Regions from separate parts of the Mesorhizobium sp. WSM2240 genome, predicted to be linked through region 4. Evidence: predicted binding sites of a transcription regulator. Region 4 holds the regulator's gene; each other region holds the start of a gene.
What was found. The regulator LexA, encoded in region 4, represses DNA repair genes until DNA is damaged. The targets are predictions, from matches to a motif close to TGTTCNNNNTGTGTTCNG.
Positions count from the first base shown of each region.

Region 1: ABVK50_RS32965 (ImuA family protein) is a predicted target of LexA. The motif match lies at 2,407-2,424, and genes of this name have one in related genera.
Region 2: ABVK50_RS07460 (cytoplasmic protein) is a predicted target of LexA. The motif match lies at 2,760-2,777, and genes of this name have one in related genera.
Region 3: ABVK50_RS16940 (UvrD-helicase domain-containing protein) is a predicted target of LexA. The motif match lies at 2,814-2,831, and genes of this name have one in related genera.

Region 1 covers NZ_CP159256.1:711,468-716,715, reverse strand. Annotated here, with positions in the region: gene ABVK50_RS32985 (MucR family transcriptional regulator) at 1-315, shown strand, start outside; gene ABVK50_RS32980 (hypothetical protein) at 771-1,115, opposite strand; gene ABVK50_RS32975 (hypothetical protein) at 1,663-1,842, opposite strand; gene ABVK50_RS32970 (hypothetical protein) at 1,933-2,295, opposite strand; gene ABVK50_RS32965 (ImuA family protein) at 2,454-3,209, shown strand; gene ABVK50_RS32960 (DNA polymerase Y family protein) at 3,124-4,647, shown strand; gene ABVK50_RS32955 (error-prone DNA polymerase) at 4,647-5,248, shown strand, end outside.
Region 2 covers NZ_CP159253.1:1,566,035-1,571,282, reverse strand. Annotated here, with positions in the region: gene ABVK50_RS07485 (PAS domain-containing sensor histidine kinase) at 1-161, opposite strand, end outside; gene ABVK50_RS07480 (DUF5330 domain-containing protein) at 634-966, shown strand; gene ABVK50_RS07475 (SufE family protein) at 1,047-1,475, shown strand; gene ABVK50_RS07470 (DUF6456 domain-containing protein) at 1,484-2,263, opposite strand; gene ABVK50_RS07465 (helix-turn-helix domain-containing protein) at 2,279-2,701, opposite strand; gene ABVK50_RS07460 (cytoplasmic protein) at 2,922-3,272, shown strand; gene ABVK50_RS07455 (MucR family transcriptional regulator) at 3,275-3,700, opposite strand; gene ABVK50_RS07450 (SH3 domain-containing protein) at 4,164-4,532, opposite strand; gene ABVK50_RS07445 (S9 family peptidase) at 4,652-5,248, shown strand, end outside.
Region 3 covers NZ_CP159253.1:3,394,919-3,400,166, forward strand. Annotated here, with positions in the region: gene ABVK50_RS16930 (DUF982 domain-containing protein) at 84-326, shown strand; gene ABVK50_RS16935 (PBP1A family penicillin-binding protein) at 367-2,661, opposite strand; gene ABVK50_RS16940 (UvrD-helicase domain-containing protein) at 2,872-5,248, shown strand, end outside.
Region 4 covers NZ_CP159253.1:2,033,319-2,038,566, reverse strand. Annotated here, with positions in the region: gene trpC (indole-3-glycerol phosphate synthase TrpC) at 1-45, shown strand, start outside; gene moaC (cyclic pyranopterin monophosphate synthase MoaC) at 49-537, shown strand; gene glp (gephyrin-like molybdotransferase Glp) at 537-1,742, shown strand; gene lexA (transcriptional repressor LexA) at 1,848-2,567, shown strand; gene ABVK50_RS09700 (ComEC/Rec2 family competence protein) at 2,561-5,209, opposite strand.

The DNA.
Region 1 (5,248 bases), on a different replicon from region 4:
GCCGATCTCATCAGTGCGGAAACTCCCGACGAGGTTGAAAAGCAGAAGCCCGCTGTGCCGATCAAGAAGTCGGTGACGCCTGATTACATCATCTCGTTAGAGGACGGCCGGAAGTTCAAATCACTCAAGCGCCACCTAATGGCCAACTATGGCATGACGCCCGACGAATACCGCGCGAAATGGAATTTGCCGAGCGACTATCCGATGGTGGCGCCGAATTACGCAACTGCCCGATCCACCCTGGCCAAGAAATTGGGCTTGGGGCGAAGGACGGGCAAAAGGCCGAAGAGCCGCGGCCGCAAAGAATCTGAATAGGACAATGAGCCGCCACCCAACGATGTGTGGACGCTTCACTCGTTACCTGCCCTGGTCCGAAGTCGTGCTTCGTCACGGATACGGGCACCGCACTGTGCAGTTTTCGCGACGATCGGAAAGGGTCGAGAGGAGCGCTTGCACGAATAGGCACCTGAGGATCCGCTATCATACTGACCCCTCATTCGGAACGACGTAATACGCGTTCAAATCACTTGCAGTATGATTTTGTGTCTCGGCGTGATTTCGCCCTTTCCCGCAAATGACCCCTATCAGGTGGACAAGCCGACAACCTTCTTGCGGTAGAGGTAGCTCTATCGGCGGCCCCTTCCAAAAGGGCCCTCGATCCGGGCCGTTGCTGTCGTCTATAGCAGAAAATGGCCCGCGCGCTGGTAAGGCACCTGGGACCACGGCTGCAAGCGCGCCCTGCTTGGCAGGGCCCGGCTTCCTCCGGTCACTTAGGCTTGGTCGTTGTCGGCCTTTCCGTCGAACTCGGCCTGATAGCTGAGCTCAAGCTTGGCGAGGAATGGAAGCGAGAAGGCGACGGAGATCTTCAGCTGGCCCTTGTGGGACAGTTTGGCGATTTGCCGGTTGATGTACAAAGGCGGCGGCCGGTCTTCTGGCAGAAGGTTACGAGCGTTTTCATGAGGTAGATCCTCCAAAGTGGTTGTGTGCAGTCGCGAAGCTCGAATATGGCTGGAAATGCCAAGTGCACCGCACAGCGGTCGCAACGCAGCGATGCGGAGAGGAGAACCCTTTAGGGTTGCGCGCCCGGGCAGGGGCTGCCGTATCGTGCGCAGCATGGATTGCGTACTGCCACTTTGGATTTGCCGGAAAACGCGGCCTTCGTAGCCCGGCCGCCTTTCAGTTCCTGGCCCGTTCGATGCGGGCCTGGAGCGGCCCGGCTGTGAAAAGCGGGGAAAAGGCGCTATATTCGGTTCCGGAGTAGGGACGAGCCTTTCGGCTCGCCCCCTTTTCCGAGAGCCAGAATTGGACTCGGATACTCGCTAGCCAGGTGGTCCGAGTCCTGTCACGTCTAGGGTGATGCTAAGTGGTAGGAACCATATGCAATCACCTCCGGTTCGAGAGCGAGGCCGTCGCCTCGGTCGGTACGATATTTGAAAAGCGGCATTGTCCGTTCGTTGCTGAGTACGGCCCGCTCGGTCTGGAACGTGCAGCCGTCCCAATCCTCCCACGCCTCCCAGCCTTGCGCGTCCGTAGCAGACGCGCACCTTGACCGTGTTGGCGGGCAGTTCCCCGATAATCGAGACGGTGAAGCTCCGCCAAGCTGCGACGGCGTGTCGTATACGGTGACATGGCGGCGGACAGGGCGCCCGAAAGGCGTCGCACTCATGCGGCACCTTCGGCGCTGATCGCCTTCATCACCCGTTTGGCGGCCCATCTCCCGGCCTCGTTCAAGTGTCGCTGCCACGCGCCTTGCGAGGGCGACCAGCGGAAGCCATTGGCCTTGAGCGCCCGCCGCGTCGCCTCGTCGAGCTTGCCGGGAAAAATCATCTGAATGCGCGCCATGTCCGCATTTCTCCTTGATCTCGACGGCTCCGGCCTGTGTCTCGACCTCTTGGCTTTGCGTTCCGTGCTGATGCATCCGAGTCAGGGATTTCAGCCGTCCTTGTAGGCGGCGGATTCTGCACGGTTGCCCGCCGTGTCGAATCCGCGTTTCCATTGCCAGGCGGCCAGCACGACGCTGCGCGCCGCCACATCTACCGAAAGGCCAGTCCGGGGGACGATCGCCGCAACCATGTCTGCGTCGTCGGCGCCGTCCTTCTCCATGGGCCGGATAATGGAGTTCGCGGCCTTCATCTTGTCGATCGACAAGGCCAGGTCCTCAATCTTCGCCATGGTCCGTTGCAACGCTGAAGGATCGCCCGAGCGGATCGGCTCGTCGCCGTGGGGAAAGGCTTTCCGCTTCACCCCTTTCTTAGGTTCGCCGGACGCGGCGAAAGGCCGGTTCAGCATCAGCACCCGATGTCGCCAGGAGGGTTCCGACCCTACCCCGCTTGAATACAGCCGTCCCCTCCCGTTGGGCGCTGGGTAAGGTTGCAATGTTGCACCGTATTGACTCCTGCTTCCGTCATGAACAAAAAGGGAACATTAGGGCAAGCTGATGAGTTTCCATTGCGATGCGATCTGCCGCGAACATGTCTGTCGAGCAGCTCCAGGAGCGGATTAGCGTCCTGGGGGGCGGGAAGGGCCGAAGCCGCGCGGTGCTTGCCTTCGGAGTGCCGGAACTCGACAGCCGCCTTCCGCAAGGCGGACTGGCGCTCGGGGCTCTGCATGAGGTCGCAGGTGGTGGAAATGACGCTGTTGATGGCGCGGCCGCGGCACTCTTCGCAGCGGGAATTGCCGCGCGCGCGACGGGCAAGGTGCTGTGGTGTGTTACCCGACCCGACCTGTTCGCGCCGGCGATCGAACAGGCCGGCCTTGCCCCGGGAAGGGTAATCTATGTTGAAGCCGGCGACGAAAAAGCTGTTCTCGCCTGTTTCGAAGAGGGGCTTCGTGGGGGTTTTGGCGCTGTCGTTGCCGAGATTGCCCGGCTTTCAATGACGGCCTCACGGCGGCTTCAGCTTGCGGCCGAAAGCTCGGGCGCCATCGGCATCGCCATTCGCCGCTGGCGACGTCAGACGGAGGCAACCGATTTCGGCCAGCCAACCGCCTCCGAGACACGCTGGCGCGTCTCGGTCCTGCCGTCGACGCCCTTGCCGGTGCAGGGCGTCGGACGGGCCCGCTGGCATGTCGAGCTGATCCGATGCCGAGCCGGAGAGAGCGCTGATTTCACAGTGGAGGCATGTGATGCCAAGGGTCGTATCGCTCTTCCTTCCGATGTGGCCGACAGACCGCTTCAGAAGGAAATCGGGCGACGCCGCGCCTCGGCCTGAGACGCCGCTCGTCCTAATCGGCCGTAACGGTCGTCGCCGCGTCGTACTCGCCGCCGACGCGGCAGCGAACGCGGCCGGCTTGCGTATTGGTATGCCGGCGAGCAAGGCGCAGGCGATTGTTCCGGGCCTGATCGTGCATGATGCGGAGCCTGAGGCGGATGTCGACTCGCTCGGACGGTTGGCGCTGTGGGCACGTCGCCGCTATGCGCCGGTCGTAGCCACGGATCCACCGAATGGCATCGTGATCGACACGACCGGCGCCGATCATCTGCATGGCGGCGAGAGGGCAATGCTAACGGAAATAGTGCAGCGGCTTGCAGCATCCCGCATTATGGCTCGGGCGGCGGTCGCCGACAGCTGGGGAGCTGCCCATGCGCTGGCGCGCTTCGGCGGGGGGACGACCATGGTCGTTTCATCCGGCGAGACTGCGCAGGCAATCCTGCCTTTGCCGATCGCGGCGCTTCGCCTGCCCGCAGCAACGCTAGAGGGCCTGAGGCGGCTCGGATTCGAGGCAATCGCCGACCTCGCCGGCACGCCGCGCGCAGCGCTCGCCTTGCGTTTCGGGCCGGAGCCCGGCCGCCGCCTCGACCAGGCATTTGGGCGCGTGAGAGAGCCCATCGAGCCGATCCAGCCGGACGAGATCATCGATGTGCGTCGCAGTTTTGCAGAACCGATCGGCGCGCCGGAGACGATCGCCCGCTACGCGGGCAAGCTGGTGGCCGAACTTTGCACCGAACTTGAGACGCGAGGGCAGGGCGCGCGACGGCTGGATCTTCTTTGCTTCCGTGTCGACAACCGCCTCGAGGCGGTCCGTGTCGGCACAGCAATGCCGGTGCGCGATGTAAAGCGCCTGACCCGTCTACTCACCGATAGAATCGAGACCATCGATCCCGGTTTTGGCATCGAGCTGATGCGGCTTGCCGCGACCGTCGCCGAGCCGCTACGGGCGAAACAGACAATTTCCTCGCTTGCCGAGGCGCCGGAACCTGACGTCTCGGATGTGATCGACATCCTCGCCAACCGTGTCGGCGAGGACCGGCTCTATCGCTTCGCCCCGGTGCAGAGCGACGTTCCCGAACGCTCGGTTCAACGCATTGCGCCGATGGCGCCGGATACCGGCGAGGGCTGGCCCGGCCATTGGCCTCGACCGTCGCGGCTGCTGCCGCGGCCCGAGCCGATCGAGACGGTCGCGCTTCTCCCCGACCATCCGCCCGTGACTTTCACCTGGCGTGGCGTTCGGCGCCGCGTGAAACGGGCTGACGGACCGGAACGCGTTTTCGGGGAATGGTGGAAGCGCGACGCCGAACTCGCGGCGGTGAGGGATTACTTCCAGGTCGAGGACGAGAACGGCGAGCGTTACTGGGTCTACCGCGCCGGCGATGGTGAAGATGCGGCGACCGGTTCGCATCAATGGTTCATGCACGGAATCTTCGGATGATGGCCGAAACCCGATATGCCGAGTTGCAGGTAACCTCGCATTTCTCGTTCCTGCGTGGAGCATCGTCATGCGAGGAACTGTTTGCGCAAGCGGCGCTGCTCGGCATTGAAGCGCTGGCTGTCGTCGATCGCAATACACTTGCCGGCATCGTGCGCGCCCATGAGGCGGCCAAGACGACCGGCGTCCGGCTGATCGTCGGCTGCCGTCTTGATCTCGCCGACGGCATGTCGATCCTGGTCTATCCGAGCGACCGTCCGGCCTATTCGCGTCTCTGCCGGCTGCTGTCGCTCGGCAAGGGCAGGGCCGGCAAGGCGAAATGCCATCTCGAATGGGATGATGTCGTCGCCTATGGCGAGGGACTGATCGCGGTCCTCGTGCCGGACCAAGCCGACGATCTTTGCGCCGTTCGTCTGCGGCGGCTGCGCGACGCCTTCGCCGATCGAGCCTATATGGCGCTCACCTTGCGCCGACGCCCCAATGACCAGCTCCGGCCTTACGAGCTGGCAAACCTGGGGGCCAAGATGCGTGTGCCCAGCGTCGTCACCAATGATGTGCTGTTCCACGAGCCGGCGCACCGCATGATGCAGGATGTCGTCACCTG
Region 2 (5,248 bases), 470 kb from region 4:
AGCAGGCCGGCGGCGGCGGCAATCGGAAACGGCGATGCGAGCAGCGCGCCGATCAGGCGGCGGTGGCGAAGCTTTTCGCTTCCGCCGGCGATCGACGGGTGGACCAGCCGATCGCAACCGGCGGCGATCGCGCCGAGCAAGTCGCTATATCTGGCCGCCAACAAACTCACTCAACGCACCCTATTCGCCCCGGTTCATGGACCGGTTCTGGTTGAATCCGAAAGTCGCACCCAGGCTTTAAAGAATGAATAAGGCGCGCCGATCGAGGCCCACCGTCAAAGCCGAATATTGGAGCGCCGGCGCTTCCGGACAGGGTGAGTTGGTTCCATGGTAAACAGACGGTTTAGCCGCGCGAGGCAGCCAACGTGCACGCCGGGGACCCCACAGACCGCCTTATGGAATCGAAAAATTGTGCAATTGCAATAGTTTACATGGTTAATATAATCTTACCTGCGCCGTTAAAGCATTGATCGAACTGTCCGGATGCGGCGATGTCTAAAATTTGAATCGAATTTGTCGAAAAAGCCGCCTTCCCAGGCAAGCGCTCCTTGGGCGGCTTGTGCCATGGTGAAGTGATAACAAGGAGGTCGCGCATTTTACGAAGCGCGCCCCGGAGACGATGAGGGCAGTCAGATGGGTTTTCTGGTTCGGATGGCATTCTGGTTTTCGCTGGTCCTGCTGGTCCTTCCGCTGGACACTGGCGATTCGTCCACGGACGCCCCAAGCGTCGGCGCCATCCAGGCGTTTCTGGCCGCGCGTGAGGCCGTCGGCGATGTAACCGGCATTTGCGAGCGCAAACCCGAAGTCTGCGAGACCGGCAAGTCGGCCCTGCAAACGGTCGGCGTCAGAGCGCGGGAGGCCGCCCGCATCGCCTTTGAAATGCTCGACGAGAATTTCGGCGAACCCGACACCGCCACCATGACCGGCACCATTGCGCCCGAGGCCGAGGGTCCGGTAGCGAACTGAAGGTCTTGCGCCAGCCGTCCTGCCCGACAAGTCAGTCTTTTTCCGTGACGCGGCCCGGTCGAGCCACTATATCGACGGCAATGACTGCTACGATCGAAACCATCCGCGACGATTTCGCCTTCCTGGACGAGTGGGAGGAGCGCTATCGCTATATAATCGAGCTCGGTGAGGCGCTGCCGCCCTTCCCGGACGAAGCGCGCGACGCCGCTCACAAGGTTCAAGGCTGCGTCAGCCAGGTCTGGCTGGTGACCGACAAGGGTCCGGGGCCGGATCCGGTCGTCCGCTTCCAGGGAGATTCCGACGCACATATCGTCCGCGGCCTGGTCGCCATCATGCTCGCGCTGTTTTCGGACAAGCGCGCCAGCGAGATCGTTTCTACCGACGCCGAGGCGCTGATGCGCTCGCTCGGCCTCGACGAGCATTTGACGCCGCAGCGCGCCAACGGCCTGCGCTCCATGGTCAAGCGCATGAAGGGCGACGCCGAAGCCGCCCTCGTCCAGCACGCCTAATACTCGTTCTAGATCGACATTTTCGGCCGATAGTCCTCGCTTCCCCAGTGTAGCGGGCGCTGCCGCGCAGTTCTCCCCGTTGCCGGATTGTAATGGCGGCTGAGCACGCCGAGTGCGGTCTTCAGCACGATCTTGGCCGAGCGCACCGGCCAGCCGCGCTCGCGCTCGACCAGTTCCAGCCCTTTCAGGAAGCAGCAAACGTCGATCAGCACGCCTGAAAGTTCCGGGCCGACTGCGGCGATCGCGGCATCGACGCGCTGGCGCGCCGCGAGCGCGGCATCGGTCAGTTCGGCCAGTCCGCCGCCCTGAGCGCGCGTGCCCGAAGCGACGCTCGCTTCCCAGTTCGCGCCGAGCCGCGGCATGATCCTGCCGCGCGTATAGTCCGACCGCAGGCGCTCGCCGGCCGCGAATTCCGCTTGCGTCAGGAACGGCCTGCCGTCCGCGCCGCGGCGGCGTATCAATTGCCCCAGCGGCGATTCCGCCAGATTGATCAAGGCAAGGCCCGGCTCCCCGCCGGTCTCGACCTGCATGATCTCCAGTTCGCGATGCTGATCCTGGAAGCGGCTGGTCTCCACGCCACCCGCGCCGGCCGTTGCGCGCTCCGGCGCGAGCGAAAGGCGCGCGCCTTGCCGGATAAGCACGCCATCCTTCGCCATTGCGGCCAGTAAGGCGGCGTCGACTGCAATCGCCCCGCGCTCGCCGGCGGTGAGCAGAACCCTGCCCGCATTCGCCGCCGGCCGGACAGTGACCGGGCCACGCGCCAGAAAGCCCAGGATCCGCTGCTTCATCCTGTCGGCCATCCGTCAGAGTCCCAGCCGGTAGCGGAATGCGGCGAGCGCCACCCTCTCGGTCCGCGCGACGAGACAGTCGAAATCCTGGTCGTCGCGCATGTCTTCGATCAGGTGGCAAGCGTGGAGAACCGTCGTGCGGTCGCGCCCGAAGCCGTGGCCGACTTCGTTCATGCTGAGCCGCAGCACCACATGGCTGACATACATCGCGATCTGGCGAACTCGGGCGACGCCATGATCTGTCCGCCCCGACCGTCGCAGTTCCTTTCCGGAGACATTGAACAAGGCCGCGACGATGTCGATCATGCTCTCGCACAATTCGACCACGCGTTCTCCGCGTGGCCCCACGACCCGCCCGGCCGGGCGGGTTGGAGCGCTCCTTGCCCTCGGTTGGATTTCGATGATCGCCTTCCTGGCCGCCGCTGCTGTCGAATGCACTGAACTTTTCCTTCTCGCCTGATAGGAATAAGTTCTTATAGCGGCTTGCAACCAGGATGTGAACAAAATGAGAACAAAGAATCTGGCAGCCAGCAGCCAACCTACTGAAAATCCGGTGCTTTTTTGATGCTTCTGACTTTTTAGGCGGGAGTTTTATCCCCACCCCTTGGCCACGCGCCTAGCCTGTGGGCATCGAAGCCAAAGGACAGGACCAGGGGGCATGCACGGATTTCATCAGGAAACAAAAGACTTCAAGCATCGGAAAGCCCAGGAAACGGCGCATGCCCGGCAGATTGCCGCTCTGCATCTTGCCTGCGGCATCGATCTTGCCGCCGCGCTAGAGGCCGGACCCGCCGAAAAGCTCAAGCTCGCCAGCCGCCTGGAACGGGCTATCGAGCGCGAGCGCCTGAAGGGACTGCGGCGGCACTGGAGCTACGATCTCAACCGACACATAGCGTTGAAGCAGGGGCTCGACCGGCTGCGCGGAACGAAAGCCGCGCTGCGCCAAGGCAAGGGTACAAAACAAAACGGCGCCCGAAGGCGCCGTCGCGAAACTCCTGTAGACGGCTAAGCCTATCGGGACTTGGGCTTGCGGCCGAGGCCCATCTTCTTGGCGAGCTGCGAGCGCGCGGCCGCGTAATTCGGCGCGACCATCGGATAGCTGGCGTCCAGGCTCCATTTTTCGCGGTACTGGTCGGGCGTCAGGCCGTAATGGGTCATCAGATGACGCTTCAGCGACTTGAACTTCTTGCCGTCTTCCAGGCACACGATGTAGTCGTCATGCACGGATCGCTTGGGATTGACCGCCGGCTTCTGCTTGTCGGCGGGCGGCTGTTCTGCGCTGCCGCCGACGCGGCCGAGCGCTGCATGCACGTCGGAAATAAGGTTAGGCAGTTCGCCGACCGGGACCGGATTGTTGCTCACATAAGCAGCGACAACATCGGCCGTAAGCTCGATCAGCATCTCGTGATTACGAGCAGGTGTTTCCATAGTGTCCATATTACTCGGGCCCCAATTTAGCTAGATTGTTGCGCCCCTTTCTAACCGGCGGGGCATTGCGCAGTCTGGCGCAGGGCAAAACCCCACGATTCGCGCTGAGATGTCTTATCGGGCATATTGCCAAGTCAAGTCAATTCACAATTTTTGTATATATTAGCTGCCCGTCTAGTCATTCCAGATATTCGCCGGACACTTTTACGAGCCGAGGTCGATTAGACGACCCCGATTTTCACTCAAATCAGCAACGTTACGTAGCGTCACGGCTGCGCCAAGTCTTTACTGCTTGGGGTTCAAGTCGCGCAATGGCGCTTTTTCGTCGCAGTGCACATGCCGGATAGCCGATTCGGACACTGCCCCCAAGGCCGGTTCTCGGCGAGCGCTGAAACGTATAGCAACCCGGACGGGCCTGAGCTGCAGTATGAGCGGAACCGCTTAGTTTCGAGGCCGACTTATGCGGCGGCAATTAATGCGGAGCGATGTATTTGCCGTAAACCCAGCCGGTAACGAAATTGCCGTTCTGGGCCGGGTCGTGCCAGATTTGGCACCAGCGGTAACGAACCGCCTGCTCCTGCTTCCAGGCCGGCTGGTTGGAGATGTCGAGCAGGTTGACGCCGCCGGTGCATTTGCCCGTCATCTGCAGCACCGTGCCGTTGGGATACGCCGCCTGCTTCTGCGAATGGCCGGCCGGATACTTCCTGACGTTCAACGTATCGCCAAACGGCACATTGGCAACTTCCCATGCCGCAAACACTGTCGCCACGGCCTGGCTCGCGCCGACTGCAACGGTTAAGCATGCGGCGAGCGCCGCGGTGACCCTCAAAAGCCTATTCATCTATCTCTCCTCTGGCGAACCGGCTAAACCGGGCACGCTGAAATCTAGATACCTGCTCTTGAACGCCTCGTGACGGACGTATTCATTTGCCATTCAAGAATTTTCCCGAGCGAGAAGCAATGACCGCAAAAACCATGTTTCCGAATATCAATCCGCCTGCAACCGAGGAGCGCCCGGTCTCCGACACCAGGCACGGAATTACCCGGACAGACGAGTTCGCCTGGTTGCGCGCACAGAACTGGCAGGAGGTGTTTCGTGAGCCGGCGCTGCTCGATCCGGCCATCCGCGATCACCTCAATGCCGAAAACGACTATCAGAAGACCCTGATGGCTGACACCGTCGAGCTACAGAAGGCGCTGTTTCATGAAATGAAGGGCCGCATCAAGGAGGACGACTCGTCGGTTCCGATGAAGGACGGCCCGTACGCTTATGGCTCATCCTTCAAGAAGGGCGGAGAGCAGCCGCGCTACTTCCGCACCCCGCGCGACGGCGGCGAGGAGGACATCATCCTCGACGGCGACACGGAAGCCGAGGGTCGGCCGTATTTCCGCATCGGCGGCGTCGACCACTCGCCCGACCACAGCCGACTCCTGTGGGCCTTCGACGACAAGGGCTCGGAGTTTTTCACGCTGCACGTCCGCGATCTTGCGGAACGCAAGGACCTCGCCGAAACCGTCCCTGACACCGGCGGCTCGGGCGTATGGAATGCTGCCGGC
Region 3 (5,248 bases), 1.4 Mb from region 4:
TCCGCCACACCCGGCCGGGGGAACAAGCCGGGCAATAAGGGGTTGTAGGAGCGCTTTGCGGTGCTCCTCAAAGGGACGTGGCTATGACAAACAAGCCTTTCGACCGCCCGATCACGGTGGATGACCCTGACGTCGGCAGGATAGAGATCGCTTCGGTTCGCGAGGCCATGGATTATCTTTCCGCCGTGGATTGGCCCTTCGAGGATTTGCTGGAGAAAGCGATACACACCGCCGAAGCCGCCCTTGAGGGAACCTGCTCGACAAGCGATGCCCGCGACGCGTTTCTCAAGGCCGCTCGCGCGGCAAACGTCGTCATCTTCGATTGACGATGGCGTCCGCGCACGATCGGAAGCCCTGCCCGGGAAACTACTTCTCGCACAGCCTCCGCGGCCCGCTATAGGGCTGGAACGTGCAATCCTCGGCCCGGAACGAGCGATAGGCGCGCGAGCATGCCCGCACATTGCACGACACCGGCGTCTCCTCCCCTTCCGCAGTCGCGGTCACCGCCTCCGTCGGCTCCCGGGCCGTATCGCGGGCCGCCGACATGAAATTCTTCCAGATCGCCGCCGGCAGCGAGCCGCCGGTGATCTCGTTCATCGGACTGTCGTCGTCATTGCCGACCCAGACGCCGGCCACCAGCGGCTCGTTGAAGCCGATGAACCAGGCGTCGCGATAATTTTGGCTGGTGCCGGTCTTGCCGGCGGCGAACCCGTCGAGGCTGGCGGCCTTACCGGTGCCGCGGTCGACCACCAGCTGCAACAGCCCGACCAGGTCGCGCTGCGCGCCGCGCAGATCGACTTCGGGCTGCTTCGACGGCCCGACCCGGAACGCCTGCGGCTGGCCCTCGCTCTGGAACGAGACGATGCCCCACGGCTCGATCGGCGCCAGCCCGGCCCGCACCGAGGCGTAGGCGCCGGTCAAGTCGAGCAGGCTGACCTCCGACGCGCCCAGCGCCAGGGCCGGCGTCTCGGTCAGCGGCGCGTCTATGCCGAGCTCGCGTGCCGCCGCCACCACGTTCTTCAGGCCCACCTCCTGCGCCAGATTGACCATCGCGGCGTTGAGCGAGCGCGCGAAGGCCTCGGCGATGGAGACGCGGCCATTATACTCGCCGCCGAAATTTTTAGGCGTCCAGCCGTTTATCTCGACCGGCTCGTCGCGCACCCTGTCGCGCGGCGAATAGCCGGCCTTCAGCGCGGCGTGCAGCACGAACAGCTTGAAGGCCGAGCCCGGCTGCCGCATCGCCGCCGCCGCCCGGTTGAATTCGCTGCCGGCATAGTCGCGCCCGCCCACCATCGCCACCACCGCGCCGTCCGGCGTCATGGCGACCAGCGCCGCCTGCCCGACGCCCGCGGCCTGCTCCGAAGCGAGCCCCTTACGCACTGCCTCCTCCGCCAGCGCCTGCAGTTTCGGCACGATGGTGGTGCGCACATTGATCGTGCCGCGATACGGCCCGGCGATCTCGCGCGCATCGTCGAGCACCCAGTCGGAGAACCAGCTGCCGGCGCGGTGCGCCGGGCGCGCCGGGTTGAGCATTGCGGTTTGCGTCCGCGCCGCCCGCGCTTCCGCCTCGTCGATCGCGCCACTCGCCACCATCACGTCCAGCACGGTCTCGGTCCGCTCGGCAGCGCCCTGCGGGTTTGTGAGCGGGCTGAGCTGCGAGGGCGACCTTATGATGCCGGCCAGCAGCGCCGATTCGGTCAGATTGAGCTGGTTTACCCTCTTGTCGAAATAGATGCGCGCGGCCGCCGGCACCCCGGTCGCGCCGGCGCCGAGATAGATGTTGTTCAGGTAGCGCGTGAGGATCTCGTCTTTGCCGAACCTGGCCTCCAGCCAGAAGGCGATGACCAGTTCCTGGATCTTGCGCTTGAAGGTGCGGTTGCTCTCCAGATAGAGGATTTTTATCAGCTGCTGGGTGATGGTGCTGCCGCCCTCGACCACCCCGCCGGCCAGCAGATTGCGCCAGATCGCCCGCCCGACGCCGCGAAAATCGATGCCGTAATGCTCGTAGAAGCGGCGATCCTCCACCGCCAGCACCGCATCGACCAGATGCGGCGGAAACTCTTCGCGCTTGGCGTAGGCGCCCTGATACGGCCCCTGCTGCACGATTGCCTCGCCGTCGGCGCTTTCGAGCACCACCACCGGCTTCAACGAGCCTTCGGCGATCTCCTGCCAGGGCACGTCGCGCAGCGCCCACCACAGCACGCCGACCGAGACCACGATGAAAGCCAGCACCGACAGCGCCGCCGCCTGCAGCCAGGAATAGCGCCTGCGGCTTTCGACGGCCTGCGGGGAGCCCGGCTCGACACCCGCCTCTCCTGCCCGGTTCCGCCAGCGCTCAGCCAGTCCCGGCAGGCTGCGGATCGAGCCGGCCAGCGCGCCGAGCCGCGCCTCGATCCCTGAATAATCGGCCTCGCGTGTCCGTCTGCCTAGCCGCCTCGCGCCCGCCGCAATGGCCCTCCCCGAGCGGCGTGCTGCGATGCCGAAATCATGGCGCAGCGCCCGGGCGAGTGCCGCCGCCGCCCTGGCGCTGCGGCTGAACGCCGGCCGGCTTTCCTCCACGGGCGCTTCATCCGCCGCGCCGAGTTCCACCTGCGGCTCCGGCGCGGCGGACTGCCCCTCATGATCGCCGATGCTTTTCCCGGCCTTCTTCCTGCCTGCCATGAATGATCTGTCGTTCGCATGTCCCTGCTTCTCGAACTAGCGCGAGCGGCGGCTTCGGAAAGTGCGCTCCCAGGCATTTGAAGCGCCGCGTTGCCCCGCCGCCACGCCCGGTCGGCCGCAATGCCTTGCGCCGGGCCAAACGCCGCGCCTTGCGGCACAAAACGGAAACGCTGCTGGTCTTTCGCCCCCGAATCACTACATTCGGTGTCAATGTCAGGTTTCCCGGACGACATGCCCTTTTTCGACGAGCCGAGCGCCCCGCCCGCCCGCCCGGCTGGCGGCCACGCGCCTTCGGGCATCGCCGCGCGCGCCATGGCCGCGCGCCAGGCTTCCGCGCCCGATTACCTCGCCGGCCTCAACCCCGAGCAGCGCCTCGCGGTCGAGACCACGGAGGGTCCGGTGCTGGTTCTGGCCGGAGCCGGCACGGGCAAGACGCGCGTGCTTACCACCCGCATCGCCCATATCCTTGCCACCGGCCGCGCCTTTCCCAGCCAGATTCTGGCCGTCACCTTCACCAACAAGGCCGCGCGCGAGATGAAGCAGCGCGTCGGCATGCTGGTCGGCGAAGCCATCGAGGGCATGCCGTGGCTCGGCACCTTCCATTCCATCGGCGTAAAAATGCTGCGCCGCCACGCCGAGCTCGCCGGCCTGAAATCCGGCTTCACCATCCTCGACACCGATGACGTCGTGCGCCTGATCAAGCAGTTGATCCAGGCCGAGGGGCTGGACGACAAGCGCTGGCCGGCGCGCCAGTTCGCCATGATGATCGACGGCTGGAAGAACAAGGGCCTCGGCCCCTCGGAAATCCCCGAGGGCGACGCGCGCTCCTTCGCAAACGGCCGGGGCCGCCAGCTCTACCAAGCCTACCAGGAGCGGCTGCAGACGCTCAACGCCTGCGATTTCGGCGATCTCCTGTGCCACCCCATCCGCATCTTCCGCGCCTATCCGGACGTGCTGAAGGAATATCACCGCCGCTTCAAATACATCCTCGTCGACGAATACCAGGACACCAACACCGCGCAGTATATGTGGCTGCGGCTCCTGGCGCAGCGGCCGGAGGAGCCGCGCCGCCCCTCATCCCCTGCCGGACCTTCTCCCCGGGAAAAACGGGGAGAAGGAGGAAGCTCCAACGCTGATGCCCCCCTCTCCCCGTCCTTACGGGGAGAGGGTAAGGGTGAGGGGCAGCGCGACTTTGCGGCCGTGAGCGAAAACAAAAGGCAGCAGATAAATATCTGCTGCGTCGGCGACGACGACCAGTCCATCTATGGCTGGCGCGGGGCCGAGGTCGACAACATCCTCCGCTTCGACAAGGATTTCCCCGGCGCGACCATCATCCGGCTGGAGCGCAACTACCGCTCCACCGCCCACATTCTCGGCGCGGCCTCGCATCTCATCGCCCACAATGAAGGGCGGCTGGGAAAAACCCTGTTCACCGAAAGGGCCGACCCCGACGACGCCAAGGTCCATGTCCACGCCGCCTGGGATTCGGAGGAGGAAGCCCGCGCCGTCGGCGAGACCATCGAGCAGGCGCAGCGCGAAAAGCACAATCTGAACGACATGGCGATCCTTGTGCGCGCGTCCTTCCAGATGCGCGAATTCGAGGACCGGTTCGTCACGCTCGGCCTCAACTACCGCGTCATCGGCGGCCCGCGTTTTTACGAGCGCCAGGAGATCCGCGACGCGCTCGCCTATTTCCGCGTGGTCGCCCAGGGCGCGGACGACCTCGCCTTTGAGCGCATCGTCAACGTGCCCAAGCGCGGCCTCGGCGAAGCCGCCATCCGCCAGGTCCACGACACCGCCCGCGCGCTTGGCGTGCCGATGCTGGAAGCCGCCGAAAAGCTCGCCGAAAGCGACGAGCTGAAGCCGAAGCCGCGCGCCGCACTCCGCGAAGTCGCCGCCAATTTCGCGCGCTGGCAGGCAGCCCTCGACCACACGCCCCATACCGAGCTTGCCGAGACCATTTTGGAAGAGTCCGGCTACACCGACATGTGGAAGAACGACCGTTCGGCGGAAGCGCCGGGCCGGCTCGAAAACCTCAAGGAGCTCATCCGCTCCGTGGAGGAATACGAGTCGCTGCGCTCCTTCCTCGAGCATGTCGCGCTGGTCATGGACGCCGAGCAGCAGGAGAACATGGACGCCGTCAACATCATGACGCTGCACTCGGCGAAAGGCCTCGAATTCGAGACCGTCTTCCTCCCCGGCTGGGAGGAAGGCCTGTTCCCGCACCAGCGCTCGCTCGACGAGGGCGGCCGCTCCGGGCTGGAGGAAGAGCGCCGCCTCGCCTATGTGGGCTTGACCCGCGCCAAGAAGAATCTGCACATCTGGTTCGTCTCCAACCGCCGCATCCACGGCCTCTGGCAGTCGACCATCCCCTCGCGCTTTCTCGACGAGCTGCCCGAAGCCCATGTCGAAATCGACGAGGGCTCATCCTCCTATGGCGGCTACGGTTCGGCCTATGGCGGCGGCAGTTTCGCCTCCGGCCGCGGCGCCAAGGGGGCGGGAAGACAAAATCCCTACGGCGCCTCTCGATTCGACAATCTGGGGGGCGGTTCCGGCGCGGGCGGTGGCTCTTTCTCCAGCACCTACC
Region 4 (5,248 bases):
ACGCGCGCGCTCCTGACCGGCGAAACCATCGCCGCCGAGGGGTAGTCCATGGCCGGTGGCAAGAAGCTCACCCATCTCGGTGCCCAGGGCGAGGCGCATATGGTCGATGTCGGGGCAAAGGCCGAGACCGAGCGGACGGCAATCGCCGAGGGCATCGTCACCATGTTGCCCGAGACGCTGCGCATGATCATGGCCGGCAACGCCAGGAAGGGCGACGTGCTCGGCACGGCGCGCATCGCCGGCATCATGGCCGCCAAGAGGACGCATGAGCTGATCCCGCTCTGCCATCCGCTGCTGCTCACCAAAGTGTCCGTCGACATCCAGCCGGAGCCGGCCCTGCCCGGCCTGCGGGTCATCGCGCTCGCCCGCGTCACCGGCAAGACAGGCGTGGAAATGGAGGCGCTGACTGCGGCGTCGGTCGCTTGCCTGACCATCTACGACATGGCCAAGGCGCTCGACCGCGGCATGGAGATTTCCGGGATAAGGCTGGTCGAAAAGACCGGCGGCAAATCCGGCGACTACCGGACGGGTGGGTAATGGCGCTGCTGCCGGTCGCGGACGCCTTGCGGCTGCTGCTGGACGGCGCGAGGCCTCGCGAAACGGAGACAGTGCCGCTGGCCGATGCTGCGGGCCGAGTGCTGGCAGAGCCGCTGAAGGCGTTGCGGACTCAGCCTCCCTTCGACGCCTCGGCCATGGACGGCTACGCCGTGCGCGCCGCGGATGTTGCAAATGTGCCGGTGCAGCTCGAAATCATCGGCGCCGCTCCCGCCGGGCGGCGTTTTCCCGGCAAGGTCGGTCCCGGACAGGCGGTGCGCATCTTTACCGGTGCGCCGATGCCGAAGGGCGCCGACACGATCGTCATTCAGGAGAATACGAGCAGCGTTGGCGAAAATGGCGTCGAAGTGACGGAAGCGGTAGCCGCCGGCCACCACATCAGGAGCAAGGGGCTGGATTTCGCCGAGGGCGACCTGCTGCTTGAACGCGGACGCGTGCTCGATGCGGCTGCGCTGTCGCTCGCCGCATCCGCCAATCATGCGACGCTTCGCGTAGTCAAGCGGCCGCTGGTGGCGATCATCGCGACGGGCGACGAATTGGCGCCGCCAGGCAGCGAGCCCGGACCGGACCAGATCATCGCCTCCAACGCCCTCGGCGTCGGGGCGATCGTGCAATCGGCCGGCGCCCGCGTAATCGATCTCGGCATAGCACAGGACAGCAAGGAGTCGATTTCGGCGCTGGTCCGGCGGGCGATGGATGCGCAGGCCGACGTGATCGTCACGCTTGGCGGGGCGTCCGTCGGCGACCATGACCTCATCCACGACGTACTGACCAGCGAAGGCGTCGTGCTCGATTTCTGGAAGATCGCCATGCGGCCCGGCAAGCCTCTGATGTTCGGGCGGCTCGGCGCCACGCGCTGCCTCGGCCTGCCCGGCAATCCGGTGGCGGGCCTGGTCTGCTCGCATCTGTTCCTGAAGCCGCTCTTGGCGCAACTCGGGGGCGTGCCTCACCAACCCGACCTGCGCCGGGCGAGGCTCGCCACCGCCCTGCCCGCCAACGACACGCGCCAGGACTATATTCGCGCCGTGGTGAAAGCCACTCCGGACGGGCTTATCGCGGCGCCGTTCGGCATCCAGGATTCTTCGATGCTGAAGATATTCGCGGACGCCAACGCGCTGATCGTGCGCGAGCCGTTCGCAGCCGCCGCAGATGTCGGCGCGTCGTGCGACGTTCTGATGTTACGCTGAACAAATCGTCAACGCGTTCATTAAAATTTAAAAGGTTGCAGAACACAACTGGAACAGATAGTGTTTGTTCTGGATTTGTTTTCCGTTTGATTCTTGGGAGCTGTGATGCTGACGCGCAAACAACATGAACTGCTGCTCTTCATCCATGAACGGTTGAAAGAGGCCGGTATCCCTCCCTCGTTCGACGAAATGAAGGACGCACTGGATCTAGCCTCGAAGTCCGGAATCCACCGGCTGATCACAGCGCTCGAGGAGCGCGGCTTCATTCGCCGCCTGCCCAACCGCGCGCGGGCGCTGGAGGTGCTGCGGCTACCCGATTCGATAGCGCCGGGCTTGAATGCGGCGCGGAAATTCTCGCCGAGCGTCATCGAAGGCAGCCTCGGCCGCCGCCCGCCCGAGCCGTCGCGCGTGCCCGCAGCCGGCAATGATGACGACGCCCGCGCTTCAATATCGATCCCGGTCATGGGCCGCATCGCGGCCGGCGTGCCGATCGAGGCGATCCAGCACAAGACCCATTCGATCGCCGTTCCGCCGGAAATGATTTCGGGCGGCGAGCACTACGCACTCGAGGTGAAGGGCGATTCGATGATCGAGGCCGGTATTTTCGACGGCGACACGGTCATCATCCGCAACGCCAATACGGCCAATCCCGGCGAGATCATCGTCGCCCTGGTGGACGAGGAGGAAGCGACTCTGAAGCGCTTCCGCCGTAAGGGCGCGTCCATCGCGCTCGAAGCCGCCAATCCGGCCTATGAGACACGGATTTTCGGGCCCGACCGGGTCAAGGTGCAAGGCAAGCTCGTCGGGCTAATCCGGCGTTATTGAGGCGATTCGCCGGCGGCGGCGTCTTCCGGCTGGTTGGGCGGCGTCTTGGCCTCAGGCGTAGGTTTGCGCAGATAGGGTGGCATGCCGCGCGCTGCGCGCGAGAATTGGCGCTGCGCATGCCAGGGCCGGTAGGGCTTGGCCACGGCATAGCGGATCTCGGGTTTCGAGCCCTGTGCGGCGAAGTGGATAGCAGCACTTCCGTGCCTAGCGAGGTCGCGCTTGGTGACGATCGCTACGGCGGGGCTTTTGCAGGAAAGCTCGGCCGTAGCATCATCGATAATGATCAGGGATGCGTAGTCGCAGGCACTTCGAGCCGCGGCGGCATTGGCCGTATGAACGATGATTTGGCCCGACGGGTGGCGGATTACGCATCGCTCGGGGTCGCAGTCGAAGCGGGTGCCTGGAATGCTCTTGGAAGGCGGCGACGTCTCGGCGGGCTGGCTCGCCGGCTTGAGCGATGGCTCATCGGCTTCAGATGCATTCGCTACAAGCGTCCCAAGCAGTGATGCTGCCGCATACGAGCCGGATGAAGCCGGCTCCTCGGAATACTGCACCCGGGAATCCGCGGATTTTTCCGGCGGGACGATGGTTTCAGCGCGCAGCGCGCGCTTCCAGCTGTCGATCGTGAACTGGTTAGGCCGCGCCCGATTGACGGCCAATTCTCCCTCTCCATTACGGAGCGCAACCAAACGCCCGTCTTCCGAGACAAACACATCAGGTGTCTTGGCGCCGACTAGCGCTAAGGCACCAAGCACGGCAAACGGCAGGGCCGCCAGCCGAAGCCTGGTCGTCGCCATGGTGGCAAAGACCAAGGCAATGGCGATGAGCAGGACGGCCTGGACCGAGACAAGGCCAACCGCGTCGAGCGGCGAGCGGACGGAAAACCAGTCGGCAACGACGATCATGGCCGAAAGTCCCCTGCCCATAATATAGAAGAACGGCGCGTCGAGGCCGAACGGCATGGCGGCAGCGCCCATAACCGCGAATGGCATGACCAGCACCGAGACGATCGGCATGGCCGCAAGATTCGCCACCAAGCTGAGCGGCGAGACGCGCTGGAAGTGGTATGCGCCGAACACTGCGGTCGCCAAGCCGGCCACGACCGAGGTCGCCGCCAGACCTACGGCAAGCACCAGTACCTTCCGTAGCATATTCCTGGCCGGCGACCGGGCGGGCGGGCGGGCTGTGGTGTTGGAATTGGCCTGCCTGCGGTCCGACCACCAGGCATAGGCTCCGACAAGCGCGGCGGTGGCGGCGAAAGACATCTGGAAGCTCGGACCCACCACCTCATGCGGCGAAATAACGATGACGAGGATCGCCGAGATCGCCAGATTGCGCATGCTCAGCGCGGCGCGGTCGAAGAGCAGCGCCGTCAACATCACCGCGAGCATGATGAAGCTGCGCTGCGCCGCGACTTCGCCGCCGGAGATAAAGAGATAAGCGGCAATCGCGGCGAGGGCCGCAACCGCGGCATACTTCTTGACCGGCCGCCGCGACGCGAAGCCTGGAAACAATGCGAAGCCAACCCGCAGGCCACCCATGATCGTGCCGGCGACCAATGCCATGTGCAGGCCGGATATCGAGATGACGTGGTAAAGGCCGGTTCGCCGCAACGATTCATTGACCACCTCAGGGATGCCGGCGCGGACGCCAACGACCAGAGCTGCGGCGATCTCCCCCTCCGGGCCACCGATGCTCTCCCGGATACGGTCAGCGATGGCGTTGCGGCCGTTCTGGACCCAAGCGGAAATGCGCGCCGAGAAGGGCAGGTGCGGTTTCAATACGTAAAGATCATTCAGCAGCTGGTTGTTCTGTCTTACTTTCTCCGTCCCTGCAGGCTGCGGCGCGGCCGCTGTCGTGAGCTGCGGTGTGCGCAGGAAAAAACCGCTCGCGCCGATGCGGTCGAAGTAGCTCTCGAATGAGAAATCATAGCTTTGCGGCCGCACCGGGCCGGAAGGCGGCATCAGCCGCACGAGGCCGGTGACCTCCGCGCCGACCGCGAGGCCGGCAGGAATCTTTACCGCCGAGGCGCGAATCCGGTCCGGCGCATAGCGCAGTTTCGGGCGGGCGGTGGCGGTGACGTCGAGCGTCAACCGCGTGCGGCCATTAGCGAGGTGGTCGATCGCAGCCACCCGGCCGGTGACGACTGTCGATATTTCGCCGCCCAGCATTTTCGTGCCGGCCCGCCAGGTTTCGACTTTTGCCGCCAGAAAGCCGAGAAGGCAGACAAGGACGGCGGCCAGCGCGAAGTGGGTCACGCCGCGCGACGGCAGCAGCGCGAGAACAAGACCGATGGCGAGCGTTCCCCCTAGCGCCGGCGCGAAGGCGGGTTCGAAAGGCAGCGCGAAATAAACGATCGCGCCGAAAGCCAGGAAGACCGGGACAAGCAGAAATGCCGCGCCGCGGTCGATCTCCAGGGCGATATCCCGGCCCCATGTGCGCGACATGAACTGGAGGGAGGCAGTTGAGGCCGGGAGCAGCGCTTTTGGAAACAGACCGTCGGGCAACGCCGGAAGCGAAAACCGGCGACTTGCGGGCGAGAGTGCGACCGGGGGCTGAACCGGGACAAGCGACTCGGCATCAGTCGTCGGCGCAAACAGCATGCGCTCGCTGACATCGCCTGCCGCCGTCTCGCCGGCCATCCGAGATCCCCCGAGACCGGCCGCACCTGACGCCAGCAG